3 regions of the uncultured Rummeliibacillus sp. genome follow, and region 1 is predicted to be linked to each of the others. Evidence: riboswitches for the same ligand, from Rfam matches in the RefSeq annotation. Region 1 holds a riboswitch; each other region holds the start of a gene.

Region 1 (7,071 bases):
ATTTGTATTTACTGTTACCTCTTCAGTTTTTTTAACCTCTCTTACATAGTCTTTTCCCTTTACAATTTGCAAATAACCTAAACGCAAAATCAGCATGGAAAATAAGATGAAAATTGAAAAGAAAAGAACATTCATACGAAATATAAGCTTTTCATATGGTTTGTTTGATTTTTTTCTTTGACGCAAACTAAGGCACCTCCTCTATTTAATTTCCTAATACATTTAATAATACAATAATAATACTACATAAACATTAAAATAATATTTTTACTTTAATTTACAATTAAAGAAAATGGAATGAATCCCCCAATAATTAACAAAAACCGCCATATATAATTAAATATAGCGGTTCTTTGTTTATTTATTTAAAACTATCTCTCCATGCTTTTTCTGCTGCTTTATCTGCTTTTTCTTTTTCTTTTATTTGAATTTCTCGTTTACGGCGTTGATTTTTTTCTTGAAGATGTTCTAGTTCTTCCTCACCTGCAAATTCCATTGCCATCTCAGCTTCAGCGATATTTTTCTTTGTATTTTCAATCATACTTTGAATTCTTAAACCACTATTGGATCTATCGTTTGATTCGGGACGATGATTATCCGACATTTGCGAACCTCCTCTTGTTTTATCTATATTAGTTTGTTTTTCTTTGTTCAGTTTATACGGACGATTCGTATGTTAAAACTGCTATAAGGTCGTGTCTGAAAAGCACCTTAAGTAATTTATAGAAAGAAAGGGCTGTCCCATAATTTTATAATTATAGGACAACCCCCTCTTTTAATTATTGATATCCGTTTTTTCGAGCTGCAGCTTCGTCTTGAATTTCTTCTTTCATGCCTTCGATTGCATGTTTACGACGTTTGTTTTTCTCTTTTATTTTTTGGGCTTCGTTTGGTCCAGCGAATTCTGCACTGAACTCAGCTTTTTCAATATTTTCTTTCGTATTTTGAACTGCTGTTTTTAATCGCTCCACATTATTTGATCTGTCATCAGGTTTTGCCATTTTCTAGTCCTCCTACATAAGATCATTTTAGTATTGCAGCATTAGTTTGACTAGCTTTGCTGTTTTTATGCGTTGATATGAGAGGATAAAAAATAATGATTTGAACAAATTATATTTGGGAGGTGAAATTCCATGCCTAAACAAAATGGGTATAAACCTAAAAACAAAAAGAATCATAACAGCAATTTTAAAGATGCTAAAGATACAAGAACCACAAATGATCCACGTAATAGCCCTGATAACTATAAAGCAGAATTTGCGGCTGAATGGAGAGAAAACGCCATAGCTAATATCAACAAACAATCAAATGACAAAGTTGATAAATGATATATATTAATGACACCATGATTATGGTGTCATTTTATTATCTGAATGTCTTTGAATGAAAAAAGGCAATTAAAATGTTATTCCACATTCTAATTGCCCCATTTAGCTACTCTAAATTTTGGCGTGCTATTTCTTCTGATTTATCTATTTTTTTCTGTTTTGATCCGAAAAGTTTTTTTGTGATTTTAATCTTATTATCGTTCTGTTTATTTTCCGGATTATATTCTAACCCAAATTCTTCAGAATTACCAAAATTACCATGCGATCTTGGAATTAATTTGTCTGGCATATAATACCCTCCTAATACTATTTTGAATTACAGTATTAGTTTGGATTTTCTTTTCAGCTTTATACTTTCAAAATATTTGTAATCACTAGTTGACGCGCAACACTCTCATTGCATTTAAAACAGCAAGTAAAGTTACACCAACATCTGAAAAAACAGCTTCCCACATTGTAGCAATACCAAATGCACCTAATAAAAGAAAAACAGCTTTGATACCTAAAGCAAACCATATGTTTTGCCATACGATTTTGCGAGTATTCTTTGCTATGCTAATTGCCTCTGCAATTTTAGATGGCTCGTCTGTCATGATGACTATATCTGCTGCTTCGATGGCAGCGTCAGATCCTAATCCGCCCATAGCAATACCAACATCTGCACGTGCTAATACAGGTGTATCATTAATACCATCACCAACAAATGCAATTTTTTCTTTTGGTAGTTTTTGAACATCTATTTTTTCAATTTTTTCCACTTTATGTTGAGGTAGCAACTCTGCATATACTTCATCAATTCCAAGTTGTTTTCCAACCGATTCTCCCACAATTTTAGAATCTCCGGTTAGCATAACTGTCTTCTTAATGCCTAGTTCTTTTAATAAGCGAATGGCATGCGCGGAATCTTCTTTAACTTCATCTGAAATACTAATGGCTCCTGCATATTTTTTGTCGATAGCAACATGAACAATGGTACCAACTTCAGTTATTTGCGGATATGAAATTTGCTCTTTTTTCATAAATTTTGCATTGCCAACTAATATTTCTTTTCCATTGATCATAACTTGAATCCCATGTCCCGGGATTTCTTTATAGTCTTTTAATAATTGTTTATCGACATTTTTACCGTATGCATCGAGAATAGATTGAGCAATTGGATGGTTTGAATATACTTCGGCAATAGCAGCGAATTCTAATAGTTCATCTTTCGTCCATGTGGAAGTCGGAAGTATACTATTCACCGCAAACACACCTTTTGTAAGCGTACCTGTTTTGTCCATCACTACATATTTGACATCATTTAACGCTTCTAAATAATTACTTCCTTTAACAAGGACTCCTTTTTTCGAAGCAGCACCTATTCCTCCAAAGAATCCAAGAGGAATCGAAACGACAAGTGCACATGGACAAGAAATAACTAAAAAAATTAATGCACGGTAAATCCAATCTGAAAAAGTTGCACCAGTTATTAGCAATGGTGGAATAATAGCAAGAATAGTAGCTACAATCACAACGACTGGTGTATAATAGCGGGCAAATTTTGTAATAAAGTTCTCTGTAGGAGCCTTACGACTGCTTGCATTTTGAACTAATTCTAAAATTTTTGAAACAGTTGATTCGCCAAAGTCTTTTGTCACTTCTACTGTTAGAAGACCGTTTTTATTGATAAATCCACTTAGTACTTCATTTCCAACTTCAACTTCACGTGGTACAGATTCTCCTGTTAAGGCAGACGTATCAACCATCGAATGACCTTCAGTAATTACTCCATCTAAAGGCACTTTTTCACCAGGTTTAATAATGATTATATCTCCTTCTTTTACATCTTCTGGAGAAACTTTTAGCACATTATTCCCACGTTTAACATTTGCAGAATCAGGTCGAATATCCATCAATGCACTAATCGATTTGCGTGAACGATTAACAGCGATTCCTTGGAACAGTTCACCAATTTGATAGAACAGCATAACTGCTACACCTTCAGGATACTGCCCAACTGCAAATGCACCAATTGTTGCTAATGTCATTAAAAAATGTTCATCGAAAACTTGCCCTCTAAAAATATTTTTAACAGCCCTTAGTACGATATCTCCACCGATAATGAGGTAACCAATGATGAACAAACTTAACTCTCCGATATTGGATAGCGGAGCAAACATACCAATTGCAGCCAATATAGCACCAATGGATAAGCGAGTCACCATTTTTTTCGTAGTACTACTCGCATGATCATCATGATTATGTTGTTTATTTCCGCTATTATGTATCTCGGATACAACATTTACATCTGGTTCTATTTTTTTTATAATTTCCGTTGCTTTTTTCTCCAAGTCTTCCATTTGATCTGGATTTGAAGCTTTAATTTGCAATTTTTTGGTTACAAAGTCAACAGAAGAATGAGTGACTCCTTCAAGTTTTCCTACTTCAGTCTCAATCTTCGCTGCACAATTGGCACAATCCAATCCATTCAAATATAAAGTTCTCATAATACTCGGATTATTTTTTTCTAGTATTGTAATATCAGGTTCTAGAGTTTTGACTTTCTTCTTTGCTTCAGCTACAACATCTTCTACTTGTTTTTCATCTGTTTCCATTAAAAGTGACTTTGTTACAAAGTTCACTGAGCAATTTGAAATCCCATCTATTGTTTTAACACCATTCTCAATTTTTTGAGCACAGTTGGCACAATCTAATCCTTCTAATATGAGTTCACGTTTTACTTTTGCCTTTCCTTCGTCCATTTGTTATTCACCCTCTTTATTCTTTTCCTTCATTTGTATGAATCATTGCAATTGATACTAGTTGGTGTACGTGTTCATCTGCTAATGAATAAAAGGCGAGCTTTCCTTGTTTTCGAAATTTCGCTAATCCCATATTTCTTAATAATCGTAAATGGTGCGAAGCAGTTGCAGTTGAAGAACCAATGATATTTGCTACATCGCATACACATAATTCCTTTTCTAAAGTTAAAGCATATGCAATTTTTAACCTTGTTGAATCGGCTAATGCCTTAAATAGCAATTCAACACCATTCACTTCTTCTATTTGCTGTTTTATCTTCGTTACTTTTTCTTCGTTGTAACAAAATACTTCACAACTATCTGAATTCGTTTTCTGAGCATCTTTACTCAAATCATCCACCTCAGTCAAACATCCGTTTGAATATAGTATATGCTTCAAACTTTACAATTGTCAAAAATGTCCTCAAATTATATTTTTTATCCAGATTATCTTAATAATGAAAAGTCTTGCATAAATTTTTGTACGTGATAAGCTATATAAGGAAACTGAATAGCACTAGGGGTGTCCGAGGACGGACTGAGACTGAACACCGGTGTTCTAAACCCTTTGAACCTGATCTAGTTTACGCTAGCGGAGGGAAGTGAGTTATATAAGTAATGATTCTTGTTATTTAACCCACTCTCCTATTGAGTGGTTTTTTTATTTGTACGAAACAACAATTAAATATTATTGATTCTACTAGGGGCGCCAATTGGCTGAGATTGTACCCTTTGAACCTGATCTAGTTTGCACTAGCGGAGGAAAGTAGTTTATGAGACATGTTATTTAATGTTTTACCGAAACTGCTTTCTTTATAGGAAGCAGTTTTTATTTTGTTTTAGGAGGGAGAAAAAATGACACTTAAGTTAAAAAATATTTCTTATAGCTATAGCAACAAGGACAAACAAAAAAATCAAGTAATTTCAAAACTGAATATGGAGATAAAAAAGGGAGAATTCATCTCTATTGTAGGTAGAAGCGGGACTGGGAAAAGTACCATTTTAAGATTAATGACGGGTCTTCTTCAACCCGACGAAGGTGAAATCCGCATTGATGATCTAGAGATTTCTTTAGGTGATGTTGGCTATATGCCACAAAAGGATTTACTACTTCCTTGGCGTACGATTCTCGATAATATTTTAATTGCGTCTGAAATTCAAAAGGATTTACATATATCGAAGGATGAAGCGAGGGTTTGGTTACAAAGAGTAGGCCTTAGTGAATACGAGCACGCACTACCAAAACAACTTTCTGGAGGTATGCGACAACGTGTAGCTTTTTTACGTGCCCTATTAACAGGAAAAGATGTGCTTTTACTCGACGAACCCTTTGGAGCCCTTGATGCATTGACAAAAAAGGAAATGCAATCTTGGTTATTATCCATTTGGCAAGATTTAAACAAAACGATTGTTTTTATCACACATGATTTAGAAGAAGCCATTTTTGTTAGTGATCGGATTTTGTTATTACATCCAGATCAACGGATAGAAGAAATTTTAATACCCTTGCCACGTCCACGAAAATCGGAAATGCTTTTTTCTGAAGAAATCGTAACACTACGTCAAGAATTGGAGAAGAAAATTGCAAATGAAAGCACTCAAAAATTTTCTACAAACCTATAGTTTATTTATCGGATTTTCAATCATTGTACTTGCTATTGTTGAATGGCTTGTACGGTCTAAAATTGTTCCAAGTTTTATCATACCAGCACCAACTGGGGTTGTATCAATGATTTTTGCGAATTGGCAACCACTTTTAATCGAGCATTTAAGTGCCACAATGTTAGAATTTTTTATTGGATTTTCTATCGCTGTCATTGGGGGCATACTTATTGCAGTTATCATGTTTTTCTCAAAAACTATTGAAAAGATTGTCTATCCAGCAGTGGTGATCTCACAAATGATACCTATTATTGCACTTTCCCCAATCTTTGTACTGTGGTTTGGATATACCATCTGGAGCAAGGTGGCTGTCACTTTCTTAATCTGTTTCTTCCCTATTGTTGTGGGAACTTATGACGGTTTGAAGTCCTGTGATAAAGAATATATCGAAATGCTACGTTCGATGGGCGCAAACCGATTTCAAATTTTTCAAAAGTTACAAATCCCAATGGCACTGCCTTCCTTTTTCTCAGGCTTTAAAATGGCCATTGTTTTTGCCCTTGTTGGAGCCACTATTGGAGAATGGCTCGGTGCAAGTGAAGGGTTAGGCTATTATAGCAGAAGAATGTCAGGAAACTTAAATGCCGAAGGCGTCTTTGCAGCTATCACAGTATTAACCATTGTAGGTATTCTATTATTTGCATTAGCGTCATGGATAGAAAAAAGAGTTACAAATAAATGGAGCAAAGCCAACTAAATTAATAGGAGATGTTAAACATGAAGAAGTGGATGAATATTGCAATTGTACTTTTCTTAATCGTATTTTTAACAGGTTGTAATGGAAATAATCAAGCTTCCACAGAAAATGGCAAAAAACTAGATAATATTAGTATCATGCTAGATTGGTATCCAAATGCAGTCCATTCTGCCATTTATGTAGCAAAAGAGAAAGGTTATTTCAAAGATGAAGGTTTAAATGTAAAAATTGAAATGCCTGCAGATACAAATGATCCTCTGAAACTTGCAGCTACGGGAAAAGTAGATTTGGCAATCAGCTATCAAAATCAAGCAATTTTATCAAAATCTGAAGGAATCCCGATTGTCTCTATTGCATCACTCGTTAGACATCCACTCGACCGTTTAATGATGAAAAAATCTTCTGGTATTGATTCACCTAAAGATTTAGAGGGGAAAAATGTAGGCTATTCTTCTAGTGAATTAAGCGAAGCGACACTTAAGTCTATGGTCGAAGCAGATGGAGGCGATTTTAGTAAAGTGAAAATGACAGATGTAGGTTGGGATTTAATCTCTTCTGTTGCAACTAATCATGTGGATGCTATTATTGGCGGTTACATCAATCA
Region 2 (7,071 bases), on a different contig from region 1:
TGGTACTTCCCCGGGTAATGTAGTGCTTTTCCATGATGGAGGGGGCAATCGTACTCAAACAGTTAAAGCATTAGAAATTATTTTACCCCAACTTGAAAAAGAAGGATATAAATTTGTTACAATTTCCGAATTAATGGGAGAAAAAAACCCTCGTATAAGTAAATGAACATAGGGTAAGGATATTTCGAAAGAATAATCCTTACTCTAATTATGTTTGAGTAAATAAAGGACAATAAAATTGAAATTATCTTGAATTAATAATAATCTTGAATTGAAATATGAATAGGAGGAATTAACATGAAAGTAGTTGCGATTGTTGGTAGTATCCGTAAAGAATCTTATAATATGATGTTAGCAAAGTTTATTCAAAAACATTATGCAGATCAATTTGATTTGGAAATATTAAAATTAAATGATATTCCAATGTACAATCAAGATATTGAAAATGAAGCGCCTCAAGTTGTACTTGATTTTAAAGCAAAAGTAAAAGAAGCAGATGCAGTACTTTGGGTAACACCGGAATATAATGGTTCTATTCCAGGTGTTCTTGGAAATGCAATTGACTGGTTATCACGTGTAGATAAAGTGATGATTGGCAAACCGTCTATAATCATGGGTGCATCAATGGGGAACCTTGGTACTGTAAAAGCACAAATGCATTTACGTGACATCCTATTTGCACAAGGTCTTGGGTCACCTGTGTTACAAGGAAACGAAGTCTATGTAGGTGCAGCACATACAAAATTTGACGCTGAAGGCAATTTAATAGACGAAGGAACAGTTAAATTTTTAGATTCAGTAATAGCTAACTTTATGGAATGGATGAAATCATATCTTTCATAATGAATACGAAAATTATGGCTCCTATTAAAGGAGTCATTTTAATTACCCTTAAAAATCATGATTATATTTCTCTCAGAATAAATAATATTTAGTTCCTCTTTTAATAAGGAGTTTGTTACAATTGAATAGACATAATATTCTAATAAATAAAAAGGGATAATGATAATGAAAATTACATCGCTCCAATTATACCCGAAGCAAAAAGTAGTCCATTTCTTTATGCAACATTGGGGGACTACTGAAATGGTTATTTCATCGGGAATATATGATTGTAGCCAATTAGATGGATTTGTTTCGATTAATGATCAACAAGAAATCATTGGACTCATCACATATATTCTTCGAGATGAAGAATGCGAAATTATTTCATTAGATAGCATCGAAGAAAGTCGTGGAATTGGTACAAAACTTGTCCAAGAAGTAGAAAAAGTGGCTCTAAAAAAGGGTTGCAAACAAGTTATATTAATAACAACAAACGATAACTTAAATGCACTAAAGTTTTACCAAAAAAGAGGATATCACTTAACTCAAGTCTTGCCAAACGCAGTAGAAAAAGCAAGAACATACAAACCGGAGATACCGTTGATAGGATATGATGGTATTCCAATTAGAGATGAAATAAAGCTTCAAAAAACACTTGTTTGAATACAGTTGATGGGAGGTTGCGCATGAATACAGAATGGTTAAGAACATTTTTAGTGGCAGCCAAAACAGAAAATTTCGGGGAAACTGCTGAAAAACGTTTTTTAACACAATCTACTGTGACAAAACACATTCATCATTTGGAGAAAGAACTAAATACACCGTTATTTGAACGAAAAGGTAAAATAGTACGTTTAAATATGGCTGGTGCCCATTTCTACGTCAAAGCACAAAAATTAGTTGACATGCTTGATGAAACGCTAAGGAGTACACAAGCTTTTTTAGATGGTTATACGTCTCATCTAACAGTTGGTGCAGCCCCGCAGATTGCTAACTCAACATTACCAAAGATTATCGAGCATTTTAATGCCAATAAACCACATATTCAGATTTCGCTTGAACTATTAAATTCCAATCAGATAGGAGAAGCTGTTTACCGTGGTGTAGTAGATGTCGGTCTATCTAAAATAATACCTATACGAGAATTGCAGATTGAAATGATTGCAGATGAAGCTATTCAATTAGTGAGTTCACCCTCTAAAAGTGAAGTAGAGGCAACTGAATTATTGAAAAATGAGACCATTTTAACCCATGAATATGCACCATACTGGGAAGACATTCAGCATGTGCTTACAGGTAAATTTCCTTCACATAAAAGTATGCAAGTTAATCAAACTGAAGTTATAAAAAATTTTGTTAAGCAGGGACTGGGAATTGCATTTTTACCACAAAGTGTTGTGCAAAAAGAAGGAGAAGAAGGCATACTAAGGATTCAATCCTTAAACTTATTTCAGCAGATTACTTCGCAAACTTATTTTATTTCTAAATACATATCTAGTGATATTCAAGCTTTTTTAGAAAGTAGCAAAGCTATTTATAGTGCATTAACAGATTCTATAAACTGTTGAAGTTCAATATAAAAGGCATTCCACATTAATTGAAATGCCTTTCCTTTGTCTATTTAACTGCAACAAACCGGAGCCTCCAATAATCAGCAATCCAAGTATGTTCTTTATATAACTGAGGCTTTAAAATTTCTTCGCATAATTGAATAACATTCTGTTTTTGAGTATTAGATAAATGTTGAAAAATATTATTACTAAACATTTGCAACCAATTTCTGATCCCTTCATCTCCAATAAGCTGGGTTGGGCGTTCGTATAATGTCATCATCTTCACTTGGAAGCCTGCCCGTTCTAATAATTTACTATATTCCTCAGCTGTAGGAAAGTACCAAGGAAAGTAATCTTCAATATACGCATAACCCAATTCAGTCATACTTTGTTTAATCGCATTTACAATTGAAGAGATATTTCCTTTCCCACCCATTTCAGCAACAAAACGGCCATTTGACTTTAAAGCATCATAAACATTTTGTACAACGATTTCAGGTTGTTTGATCCAATGTAATACGGCATTAGAGAATACCGCATCAAATTGATGATGTACGTTAATTTGCGTAGCATCATTTACAGAAAATTGTAATTGTGGATATTTTGTTTGTGCTTGATGAATCATTGTTTCTGATGCATCGATGCCATGTACTAAGGCTCCTTGATTTGCAATTTTGTTAGCTAAATCTCCTGTACCACAGCCTAAATCTAAGATATTTTCACCTCTCTGTGGTGCTAGCAATTCGACTAAACCTCCGCCAAATTTTGAAATAAAATTGTGCTTTTGATCATATAAAACTGCATTCCATTCACTCATTTGACCATCTCCTTTTAATGAGCTTAACAGAGAATTTGAAAGTAGAGATATGATTGATAAAGGAAGTATTGATTCCAAAATGGAATAGTAAGAGTAGGTAAATTTATCCTTGAGTAGCTAATTCATAAATGCTACGATAAAAGTAACTTAAATATTTGCAGGGGGACACTTTTGTGTTGAGAAGGTAAAACCTGACCCTTGGAACCTGGCAGTTAACACTGACGTAGGGAGCAAAGTACATTCAAAGAAATTTTGTACAGTAGCTCTCCATAATTTGGAGAGTTTTTTTGTACCCAAAACAAATATTTATGTGCGGGGGGACACTTTTGTGTTGAGAAGGTAAAACCTGACCCTTGGAACCTGACAGTTAATACTGACGTAGGGAGCAACGTAACACTTTAAGTCTCTATGTCCATTCATGGAGACTTTTTTGCGTCTACGTCCAACTACTAAGGAGGACTTAGAATGACATTTTGTGAAGAAGTGAGAAAAGAAACAAATTTGTATTGGGAAGGAAGTTTTGAGCATCCGTTTGTAAAAGGATTGGTTAATGGGACGCTGCCAATTGGAAAATTCAAATTTTATATGATGCAGGATGCTTATTATTTAAAAAATTACACAAAAGTACTGGCTATTGCCGCATCAAAAGCAACGGCGAATGAAGATATTAACTATTTCCTAGAAACAGCCAGTTTTATCAATGCAGCTGAGCTTGAATTACATCGAACAGTTTTTCAAGAGCTCGGGTGTACAGAAAAAGAATTAGAAGAATTTGAACCTGCTCCAGCTGCATATAATTATGTAAGTCATATGTATAATGCAGCCCATAATGGTGATGTTGCAGAAGCATTCGCAGCAATGTTGCCGTGTCCTTGGCTGTATCAAGAAATCGGAGAAAAGTATAAAAATGCGAAACCCGGTGTCAAATTGTATGAAGAATGGATTGCTATGTACAGTTCCCCAGATTATAAAGAAAAAATTGAATTGCAAAAGTCGATGATGAATCGCTTTGCAGAAGAGCAACCTGAAAAAGTAGCACGATTAAAATCGCATTTTAAAAAAAGCTGTTATTATGAATGGAAGTTCTGGGAGATGCCTTGGACATTTGAAGATTGGAAAGGTGAAGTGACTAGCTATGAGTTTATCTAAAATTCGAATGACTAATCCTCTTATTCACTGCATGACGAATTATGTAGTAGCAAATTTTACTGCTAATGGGTTGCTAGCAATTGGTGCTTCACCGGTTATGGCAGATGAATCGTCAGAGGTAGAAGAAATGGTATCCAATGCATCTGCGTTATTGCTTAATATTGGAACGATTAACAATCGTACTAGGAAAGCAATGATACTTGCAGGGCGTAAGGCAAATAGTAGACAGATACCTGTTGTACTTGATCCTGTTGGTGTTGGTGCCACGGCATATCGAAAACAAACCGTTCAAGATTTATTGGTAGCAGTGCAAGTCGATTTAATCCGCTGTAATGCTGGGGAATTAGCAACAATTGCAGGTGTAGAGTGGCATGCGAAAGGTGTAGACAGTGGTGAAGGGGAAATTGATATTGAACAAGTGGCAAAACAAGTAGCGAGTCGATATCACTGTTTAGTTATTATAACAGGACCTTCAGATATATTAACAGATGGTGAAGAAGTGAGAAGTGTTACAGGTGGTCATCTATTGATGACACAAGTGACAGGAACAGGATGCTTACTTAGTTCCATTTGTGCGGCTGCTTTAGCAGTAGAGGGAGATAAGATGACAATTCTTCATGATGTGTTAAAAGATTATAAGGTAGTTGCAGAACGTGCTGCATCTGCGAATTTACTAGGATCTTTTCAAATAGAAGTGATTAATGGATTACACGATATATCTAGAGGTGATCAATGATGGATATTGTAATGACCATAGCAGGTTCTGATAGTAGTGGTGGTGCTGGTATTCAAGCTGACTTAAAAACCTTTCAAGAACTAGGTGTTTTCGGCACATCTGCTATTACTGCTTTAACTGCTCAAAATACATTGGGGGTAGAAGGTATTTTCCCTACATCATCTGTTTTTGTTAAACAACAAATTGATAGTGTGATGAAGGATCTACCAGTAAAGACAGTTAAAACAGGTATGTTGTTTTCTGCTGAAATTATAGAAGTTGTTGCTGAAAGTTTAAAAGATAAAGATATTCGTCTCGTGGTTGACCCAGTAATGATTGCCAAAGGAGGAGCATCTCTTCTTCAATTAGATGCCGTTGAAGCATTGAAAAACAAATTACTTCCACTTGCTACTGTTTTAACGCCCAATATTCCTGAAGCAGAAGTAATCAGTGGAATTACAATTGGAACACCCACAGATATTAAAAAGGCAGCCGATATTATATTGGATATGGGCGTTTCATGTGTTGTGATGAAGGGTGGACATTTAGAGGGAGAAGCTGCAATCGATAGAGTGTACTTTCGTGATGGTACAACATTTTCTATGCAAACAAAGCGAATTGAAACTAGACAAACACATGGAACAGGGTGCACTTTTTCATCTGCAATAGCGGCATTCTTAGGACAAGGGTTAAATTTACGTGAAGTTATTATCGAGGCAAAGAAATTTGTACAATTAGCAATTCAGAACCCTTTAAATATTGGTCATGGTCATGGTCCTACCAATCATTTTTCTTATAAAATTGCACAAGGGGTTTGTGAGGTGAAAATCGTTGAATCGAACTGATTTAGCTACCTATTTTATCATGGGAACAACAAACTGTAACCGTGCTCCACTTAGAGTTCTAGAGGAATCATTAAAGGCAGGAATAACTTTTTTTCAATTGAGAGAGAAAGGGAAGAATGCATTAAAAGGTATTGAGCTAGAAGATTTTGCAATAGCTTGTCAAACTCTTTGTAAAGAATACAATGTACCTTTTATCATCAATGATGACGTGGAACTAGCATTGAAGATTGACGCAGATGGTGTTCATGTAGGACAGGATGATACTGCACTAGAAGTAATTCGAACAAAATTCAAGGGTAAGATTGTTGGTGTATCCGTTCATACAGAACAAGAAATGAACAATGCTGTAAATGGTGGTGCGGATTATGTAGGGATTGGTCCAATATTTGAAACAAAGTCAAAATCAGATGCCAAAAAACCTTCAGGTGTAAGTTTTCTACATCATGCAAGAACCCTGTATCCAGAGTTTCCGATTGTTGCAATTGGTGGTATAACTGAACAAAATGCATCACAAGTTATACAAGCTGGAGCCGATGGTGTTGCTGTTATATCGGCAATTTGCAATAGTAAAAACATAAATGAAACTATAGAATCATTTAAATCATTCTCTAAATAATTTTAATAAAAAAAGGTAACTTATCGTCTGAAATTGGAAGATAAGTTACCTTTATTAGAATAATCAGTGAGTAACACAAAGTTTATGATCAATATTCAATGTAGGAGTATTTACCAAATGCCGGTTTCTCAGTTAATGTTTCAATTGGTATAATATCTTGTAATTCGATAGAAACATTAACTCCAAGTAAAGTAGATAGTTCTTTTTGTATTGATTTACTATCGATTTCTATTAAATATTGTGAAATAAAAACAATTGAACCATTTTCAATCCTCATTTTCCACATAAATGGAACTTGACTAAGAGAGTATACTGCTTCTTGAATGTCGTACAATTTTATCTCTTTTGTATTAATTGTTATTGCGTCATCCTTACGACCATAATGAACAAGAATATCGTTTTTATCGCCACAACTACAGTTGTTTGCTTTACGAATTTCTACTAGATCATTATTATAATATCGAAGAAGAGGCATACCTTCTCTACCAGAAGATAGTACGCAATTACCAATTGTGTTTGGTTGTACTAGATCTCCATTATCATCTACAACT
Region 3 (7,071 bases), on a different contig from region 1:
TTCTTATAAAGATCACTTAATCATTCAAGAGTTTATCCCTGGGGATGACTCATATATGCGCGTATTGAATGCATATGTTGCAACAGATGGTAAAGTGAAGCTAATGTGCCTAGGTAACCCAATTCTTGAAGAACACTCTCCAGAAGGTATAGGTAGTTACGCTGCAATCATTACTACTTATGATAAAGACTTGATGGATCAAGTTCGTTTCTTCCTAGAGGACATTGGTTTTACAGGTATTGCAAACTTTGATATGAAATATGATTACCGTGACGGTAAGTATAAATTATTTGAGATCAATCTACGTAATGGACGTAGTAGTTATTATGTAACAGCTGCAGGCTATAACTTAATGCAATATGTTGCAGATGACCGCATGTTGCATATTCAACAAGAATGTACCTATGCAAATAACGAACATTTGTGGAGTATCATTCCAAATGGCGTGTTATTTAAATATGCACAAAATAAAGAGTTAAAAGCAAAAGCTCGTAAACTTATTAAAGAAGGAAAAGCAACAAACTCATTATTCTATAAAGAAGATATGAATTTCAAACGTTGGTACAAGCTAACATTAAATAGCTTAAATTATTACCGTAAATACAAAAAATATTTTAACAATAAAGGTCTGTCTTAAGTTATGAAAAAGAAAGTACTTGGCATTATTGGCGGAGTTGGACCTTTAGCAACAATGCTCCTAGGCGAAACAATTGTCCGAAGAACTTTTGCGTTTAGAGATCAAGAACATATGCACTTTATCATTGATAATGATACACGTATTCCTGATAGAACAGATTACATCTTAGATCACTCTAAACCAAATCCACTACCAGTGATGGTAGAAGATGCTCATAAGCTTGCAAACGCAGGAGCAGATATGATATGTATTCCTTGTAATACAGCGCATAGATTTTATGAAGGTTTACAAGAAGGTTCACCTGTTCCCGTTCTGCATATGATTCGAGAAACTGCAAAGAAAGCACACCTATTGAATGCAAAACGTGTGGGGATTCTTGCAACAATCGGTACTTTGACTTCTAACTTATATCAAGAGGCTTTACTCGATGAAGGAATAGAACCAATTGTACCAGACAAAGAAATGCAAAAAGACCTTATGTCAGTGATCTATGACTATGTAAAAGCAGGAAAGAAAATCTCAAAAGAACAATGGCAACCCATTGAGACGGCTATGATAAAAGCAGGTTGTGACTATATTATATTAGGATGCACAGAACTATCTGTTGTGAATCGTGATTTATCTCTAGATAGTAATTTATATATCGATGCACTAATTGTATTAGCAGACACTGCAATTACTAGTTGTGGATATGAACTATTAGACTAAATTGAAACACCTGTCCTTTTCGGAGGGCAGGTTTTTACTTAAATACTTTTTAAATAAATCAATTTCATTATATATGAAACAAATCATCATAAAATTACACTGAGAGAAGGTGTGGGAAACAATGACATTCCTAAATTTATTAAATGAAGACTTACAAAAAAAGTGGAGCTTCCCATCCACTATGCCAATACAAGATCAAATGATTCCAGCACTTATAGAAGGTAAGGATGTTGTAGCTGAATCTCCAACAGGTACAGGTAAAACATTAGCTTACTTATTACCGTTACTTCAAAAAGTAGATGGAACAAAAAAAGCAACTCAAGCTTTAATCATAGCGCCATCTCAAGAATTATGTATGCAAATTGTAGAGGTTATTCGTGAATGGATTGCTGGCACACCTATTACTGTTGTCCCTTTAATTGGTGGAGCAAATCCACAAAGACAAATTGAAAAGTTAAAAAAGAAACCAACAATTGCAGTTGGTACACCAGGAAGATTAAATGAGCTTGTTAATGAAAGAAAGTTGAAACTGCATGAACTGACTACAATCATTTTAGATGAAGGTGATCAGTTACTAAGTAGGGACTATCGAGTAATTGTAAAATCTTTTATCGATGGTGCTGATCATAATCGCCAAGTAGCGGTTGTATCAGCTACAATAACAGATGAAATTGAGTTAGTTGCAAAACGTATGCTTCATGATCCAATCAGACTTCAAGTAGAGGTTGAAAAAGACTTACTAGGTGATAGCAAGGTAGTACATTCTTTTGTAAAGCTTGAACAACGAGATAAAACAGAGTTTCTTCGTAAAATTTCACATATATCAGGCGTGAGAGCCCTTGCTTTTATAAATAATTTAGATCAACTACTAATGAAAAAATCTAAACTGGATTTCCGTAATGCACCAATCGTTGCACTACATTCTGAGATGAAGAAGGAAGAAAGAAAAACCTCATTAGATAGTTTCCGTAAAGGAGAAGCACGAGTCCTAATTGCAACAGATATTGCGGCACGTGGTTTAGATATTAAAGGGTTAACACATGTTATCCATGTGGATGTTCCATATACAAAAGAACAATATGTGCATCGTTCAGGACGTACTGGTCGTGCTGGAGCTGACGGTGAGGTTATTACATTATTAGCTTATCATGAAGAACAAGCCTATCATAAACGTATGCGAGAATTATCTATTAAACCAGTTGAAAAAATTTGGTCTAATGGTCAATTAATCGAAGGACATGCGGAAGTAAAACCTCCTAAACAAAAGAGAGGGAATAATAAATCTTCAGGCTCATATTCTAAAAAGAAAAGTGAAAGTAGCTCATTTGGAAATTCTTTTAAAAAACAGGAAAACAAAAAGTTTTTTAGCAAAAAGAACCGTCTAAACAATAAAAAAAAGTGAGGTAACTGATTAATGACATTTGAAGAGAAGTTAGAGCAATTTGCTGAGTTAACTGTTAAAGTGGGTGCCAATGTTCAAAAAGGTCAAACACTCCTTATTAATACAACTACAGATACTGTCGAATTTACAAGGTTAGTTGTTAAAAAAGCTTACGAAGTAGGAGCAGCTCGTGTAACTGTTAATTTTTCTGATGATGTGATAAATCGTGAATTTTTCGATAATGCACCGGATGCTGAGTTTGCAAAATTCCCTCGTTGGATTAGTGAACAACGTGATGAACTAATTGAACGAAAAGGGGCATTACTTTGGATTGACGCAGCAGATCCAGATAATTTAACAGGTGTTCCAGTTGAAAAATTATCTGCGCATCAAAAAGCATCCGGCAAAGCTTTAGAAAACTATCGTGATGCTGTTATGAATGATAAAATTGCTTGGTCAATTATTGCTGTACCTTCTAAAAAATGGGCTGCAAAGGTATTCCCAAATTTAAAAGAAGAAGAACAAGTACCAGCACTATGGGAAGCTATTTTTAAAACAGTACATATCGGTAAAGGAAATGTAATCGATAATTGGGAACAACATTTGAAAAACTTAGATCAACGAGCAGCTATTTTAAATAAAAAACGATATGCAAAATTACATTACACTGCACCAGGAACAGATTTAACAATCGAATTACCTGATAAGCATATTTGGTGCACAGGAGCAAGTTACACACCAGAAGGTACATCATTTGTCGCTAATATGCCAACTGAAGAAGTATATACAATGCCATCGAAATACGGCGTCAATGGCTATGTGTCAAATACAAAACCACTTGCATTCCAAGGGAATATTATCGATCAGTTTAAAATTACCTTTGAAAACGGCAAGATTGTAAAAACTGAAGCAAAAGTTGGTGCTGAACTTCTTCAAGAACTAACAAAAGCTGATGAAGGATCACAATATCTTGGTGAAGTAGCACTTGTACCACATGAATCACCAATTTCAGCATCGAACATTCTATATTACAATACATTATTTGATGAAAACGCATCAAACCACTTAGCGATAGGTGAAGCTTATCCAACATGTTATGAGGGTGGAAGTGCACTTTCAAAAGAACAACTTGAAGAAAAAGGTATCAATACTTCTATTACGCATGAGGACTTCATGGTAGGTAGTGGAGAGATGGATATTGATGGTGTTCTACCTGATGGAACTGTAGAGCCTATCTTTAGAAAAGGAAGTTGGGCATTCTAAACTGCATTGCTGAACAAGATAAAAACCCTTCAACGAAAGCCTATAAGTACGTATGGCTTATTTATTGAAGGGTTTTTTATCTCTAGTAATACATTGTGGAATGATCATTATTTTTTAAAAGGGTTTTTCTTCTTTCTAGCGTCAATGGCTTTTATGATGATTGGATAAACGATTGGTGCGATTTTTATAGCAGCTTTTACAACTTTTCTTACTTGCATAATAAGCACTCCATTCTTTGGATCTTCTGTATTTCGACATGATAAATCCTCATATAGATAATATCTAAGCTTTAAGAACTTTTATACCTTGAACAATATTCCATATAAACACTGCAAGGGATAAAATGACTTCAAAGACAATAAATATTAGCCATGCAATCATGATAAATGTATCACCACTTGATGAGTATGACAAACCATTTGAATTTAAACCAATTGACTCATAACTAGTCGATTCAAAACCAAAGTTTATGATAACAGCTATGAAGATAATAACGCCGATAATAGTAGGTATGATTAACAATAGGTGAGAGAAGAAAGCACGTTTTGCATGTCTTTTAACTTCAGGTTCAGTTGCTACAAAGAACACGATTAATGGTAAAATAAATCCTGCAAAAAAGACACTAAAATAACAAAGCGATGATAATACACGATTATTATTCACATTCATCACCTCCATTCAAACATTCATATATATCCTACGTATAAAAGCGGATAAAAGATTCATATGTTTTACAATAGACAAAGAATTATTCTCTATTGAATTTCCAACTTAAGTTAAGTACAATAAATATGTTCAAAAAAATTTAATGATGTATCGACCACAAGGGGAGCCGTAAAGGACGGCTGAGAGTGAACCCGAAGTTCTAACCCTTTGAACCTGTAAGTTAATGCTTGCGTAGGAATGTGGATAGAAAACCGACTTATTCGATGTCAGGACTATCCTGACGTCGTTTTTTTTATGGTGAATATCTAATTCTGGCAATACCAGAATAAGCTTTAGACTTATGTGATCTGCATCTGAACTAAGGAGGATGAAAATTGAACAATAAGAAATTATTAATGATGATTGAAATTGCGATTTTTGCAGCAATTGGTTTAGTTTTAGATCAGCTTTCATTTAGATTGTGGGCTCAGGGAGGCTCTATTAGTCTTGTGATGGTACCAATTGTGTTGATGGCTTTTCGTTGGGGAACAGTACCAGGGCTTGTAACGGGTTTCCTAATAGGAACATTACAAGTAATAATGGGAGGTTATATTTTAACCCCATTACAAGGCTTTATCGATTATTTCTTTGCGTTTACAGTTGTAGGTTTAGCCGGAATCGTCCGACGTCAATTACTTAAGGCTAGTAAGGAAGGAAAGAAAAAGCAAGTGGTGGCGTATATTACACTTGGCACTTTTATAGGTGGGTTATTACGCTATATTGCACACACGGTGGCAGGAATTGTATTCTTTGCTGAATATGCAGGAAAACAAAACGTGTATTTATACTCAATTATTTATAATGGGTCGTATATGATACCTGCCATTATATTAACAATCATTGTAGCATCTCTTCTCTTTACTACAGCACCAAAATTATTAGAGCATAAGAGATAAAAAGAATAGACGCTTAATAAAAAGCAATTGGCCTAGTTTTCTATATTAATAGGAACTAGGTTATTTTATTTGATAAATTTTTTTCATTTTTATGATGTTAAGGAGATTTGTATGTATAAGTAAACTTTTACTGTATCTATAATATGATAGCTATAAGTTTAGAACGTCAGGGTGTTTTCTAAAACCGCATTTCTTAAATTGTGGTATAGTTAAATGTAGATAAAATGAGAAGGGATCGTTACAAATGATTGCAAAAACGAAAGAAGAAATAGATGCTTTGATGAAAGCAGGCCGTGCGATGGCTGAAATTCGTGAAGCGATGAAAGCTGCAACAAAACCAGGTGTTACAACAAAAGAATTAGACGATTTAGCTGGTAAATTATTCGAAGAAAAAGGTGCTGTTTCAGGACCAAAAGCAGAATATGATTTCCCAGGTTACACTTGTATTAGTGTTAACGAACAAGTAGCACATGGTATTCCAAACCATCATAAACTTAAAGCCGGTGACTTGATTAATATTGATGTGTCAGGCCATGTTAACGGTTATTATGCAGATACAGGTATTTCATTTATCGTTGGAGATGTTGAAAAACCAGAAGTTCAAAAAATTTGTGATGTAGCACAAAGTGCATTTGATCGTGCTATGAAAAAGGTTAAAGCTGGTTCTCGTTTAAGCCAAATTGGTAAAGCAGTAGAACGAGAAGCTCATGATAATGGGTTATCAGTTATTATGAATTTAACTGGACATGGTGTTGGACACTCTCTACATGAAGAACCACAATATGTGTTAAATTACTTTGATGCTTGGGATCGTACAATTCTTAAAGAAGGAATGGTATTAGCAGTAGAACCATTTATCTCACAAAAAGCTGAGCATATTGTAGAAGCTGGTGATGGCTGGACTTTTATTACACCAGATAAATCTTTAGTCGCTCAACTTGAACATACAATCATTGTTACAAAAGGCGAACCAATTATTACAACAAAAATTGACTAGAAAAAGTTAAAATAAAAAGCAGCTTAAAAGTTTGAAACCATTAAGCCACTTATTCAAGCTCTCTGAATTTATTCAGAGGGCTTTTGTTTTTTGATAAAAATAATTCCTACAACAAGTACACCACTCAAGAAAAGAGCAGCAGTTGTAACAAGTAATTCTTCAAAACCATTCTTAAATGCAATTCCAATAAAAGTCCAAATATAAATAATAGGGAAAAGGATATCTTCATAATGAAATCTGACATGTAATGCAATTGCTGCTCCAAATGTAAGCATAATTACTGCCCATAAAGGTTCGCTTAAATCTAAGAAGCTCCAATGATTATGGGTAAACAGGAAAGCGATGTTCATAAAAGTGACAATACTTTCCCATGCAAGGTATATAGAAATGGGTAAGCGTCCTACCCATGACCGATTCCAAACGGGATAGGTAAAATACAAACCTATCAAGGATAATAACATTAAAATAATAATGATAACTGACC

The links. Region 1 has a riboswitch for thiamine pyrophosphate ahead of Q0977_RS07455 (ABC transporter ATP-binding protein). Riboswitches for the same ligand answer to the same signal wherever they lie in the genome.
Region 2: linked by a shared signal. The riboswitch ahead of tenA (thiaminase II) and the one ahead of Q0977_RS07455 (ABC transporter ATP-binding protein) in region 1 are both predicted to bind thiamine pyrophosphate.
Region 3: linked by a shared signal. The riboswitch ahead of thiT (energy-coupled thiamine transporter ThiT) and the one ahead of Q0977_RS07455 (ABC transporter ATP-binding protein) in region 1 are both predicted to bind thiamine pyrophosphate.

The regions. Positions count from the first base shown of each region.
Region 1 is NZ_CAKQBI010000008.1:89,679-96,749, forward strand. Features, by position in the region: gene Q0977_RS07420 (penicillin-binding protein 2) at 1-186, opposite strand, end outside; gene Q0977_RS07425 (small acid-soluble spore protein Tlp) at 362-604, opposite strand; gene tlp (small acid-soluble spore protein Tlp) at 780-1,001, opposite strand; gene Q0977_RS07435 (hypothetical protein) at 1,134-1,328, shown strand; gene Q0977_RS07440 (hypothetical protein) at 1,435-1,617, opposite strand; gene Q0977_RS07445 (heavy metal translocating P-type ATPase) at 1,703-4,069, opposite strand; gene Q0977_RS07450 (metalloregulator ArsR/SmtB family transcription factor) at 4,086-4,460, opposite strand; TPP riboswitch at 4,618-4,726, shown strand; TPP riboswitch at 4,801-4,890, shown strand; gene Q0977_RS07455 (ABC transporter ATP-binding protein) at 4,964-5,731, shown strand; gene Q0977_RS07460 (ABC transporter permease) at 5,697-6,467, shown strand; gene Q0977_RS07465 (ABC transporter substrate-binding protein) at 6,488-7,071, shown strand, end outside.
Region 2 is NZ_CAKQBI010000005.1:124,481-131,551, reverse strand. Features, by position in the region: gene Q0977_RS05230 (polysaccharide deacetylase family protein) at 1-166, shown strand, start outside; gene Q0977_RS05225 (NADPH-dependent FMN reductase) at 298-843, shown strand; gene Q0977_RS05220 (GNAT family N-acetyltransferase) at 1,009-1,488, shown strand; gene Q0977_RS05215 (LysR family transcriptional regulator) at 1,512-2,393, shown strand; gene Q0977_RS05210 (trans-aconitate 2-methyltransferase) at 2,443-3,195, opposite strand; TPP riboswitch at 3,345-3,442, shown strand; TPP riboswitch at 3,500-3,597, shown strand; gene tenA (thiaminase II) at 3,661-4,344, shown strand; gene thiM (hydroxyethylthiazole kinase) at 4,331-5,080, shown strand; gene thiD (bifunctional hydroxymethylpyrimidine kinase/phosphomethylpyrimidine kinase) at 5,080-5,904, shown strand; gene thiE (thiamine phosphate synthase) at 5,891-6,520, shown strand; gene Q0977_RS05185 (phenylacetate--CoA ligase family protein) at 6,609-7,071, opposite strand, start outside.
Region 3 is NZ_CAKQBI010000009.1:35,061-42,131, reverse strand. Features, by position in the region: gene Q0977_RS07970 (ATP-grasp domain-containing protein) at 1-637, shown strand, start outside; gene Q0977_RS07965 (aspartate/glutamate racemase family protein) at 641-1,345, shown strand; gene Q0977_RS07960 (DEAD/DEAH box helicase) at 1,467-2,747, shown strand; gene Q0977_RS07955 (aminopeptidase) at 2,760-3,989, shown strand; gene Q0977_RS07950 (DUF4870 domain-containing protein) at 4,272-4,658, opposite strand; TPP riboswitch at 4,805-4,910, shown strand; gene thiT (energy-coupled thiamine transporter ThiT) at 5,030-5,590, shown strand; gene map (type I methionyl aminopeptidase) at 5,835-6,587, shown strand; gene Q0977_RS07935 (tryptophan-rich sensory protein) at 6,656-7,071, opposite strand, start outside.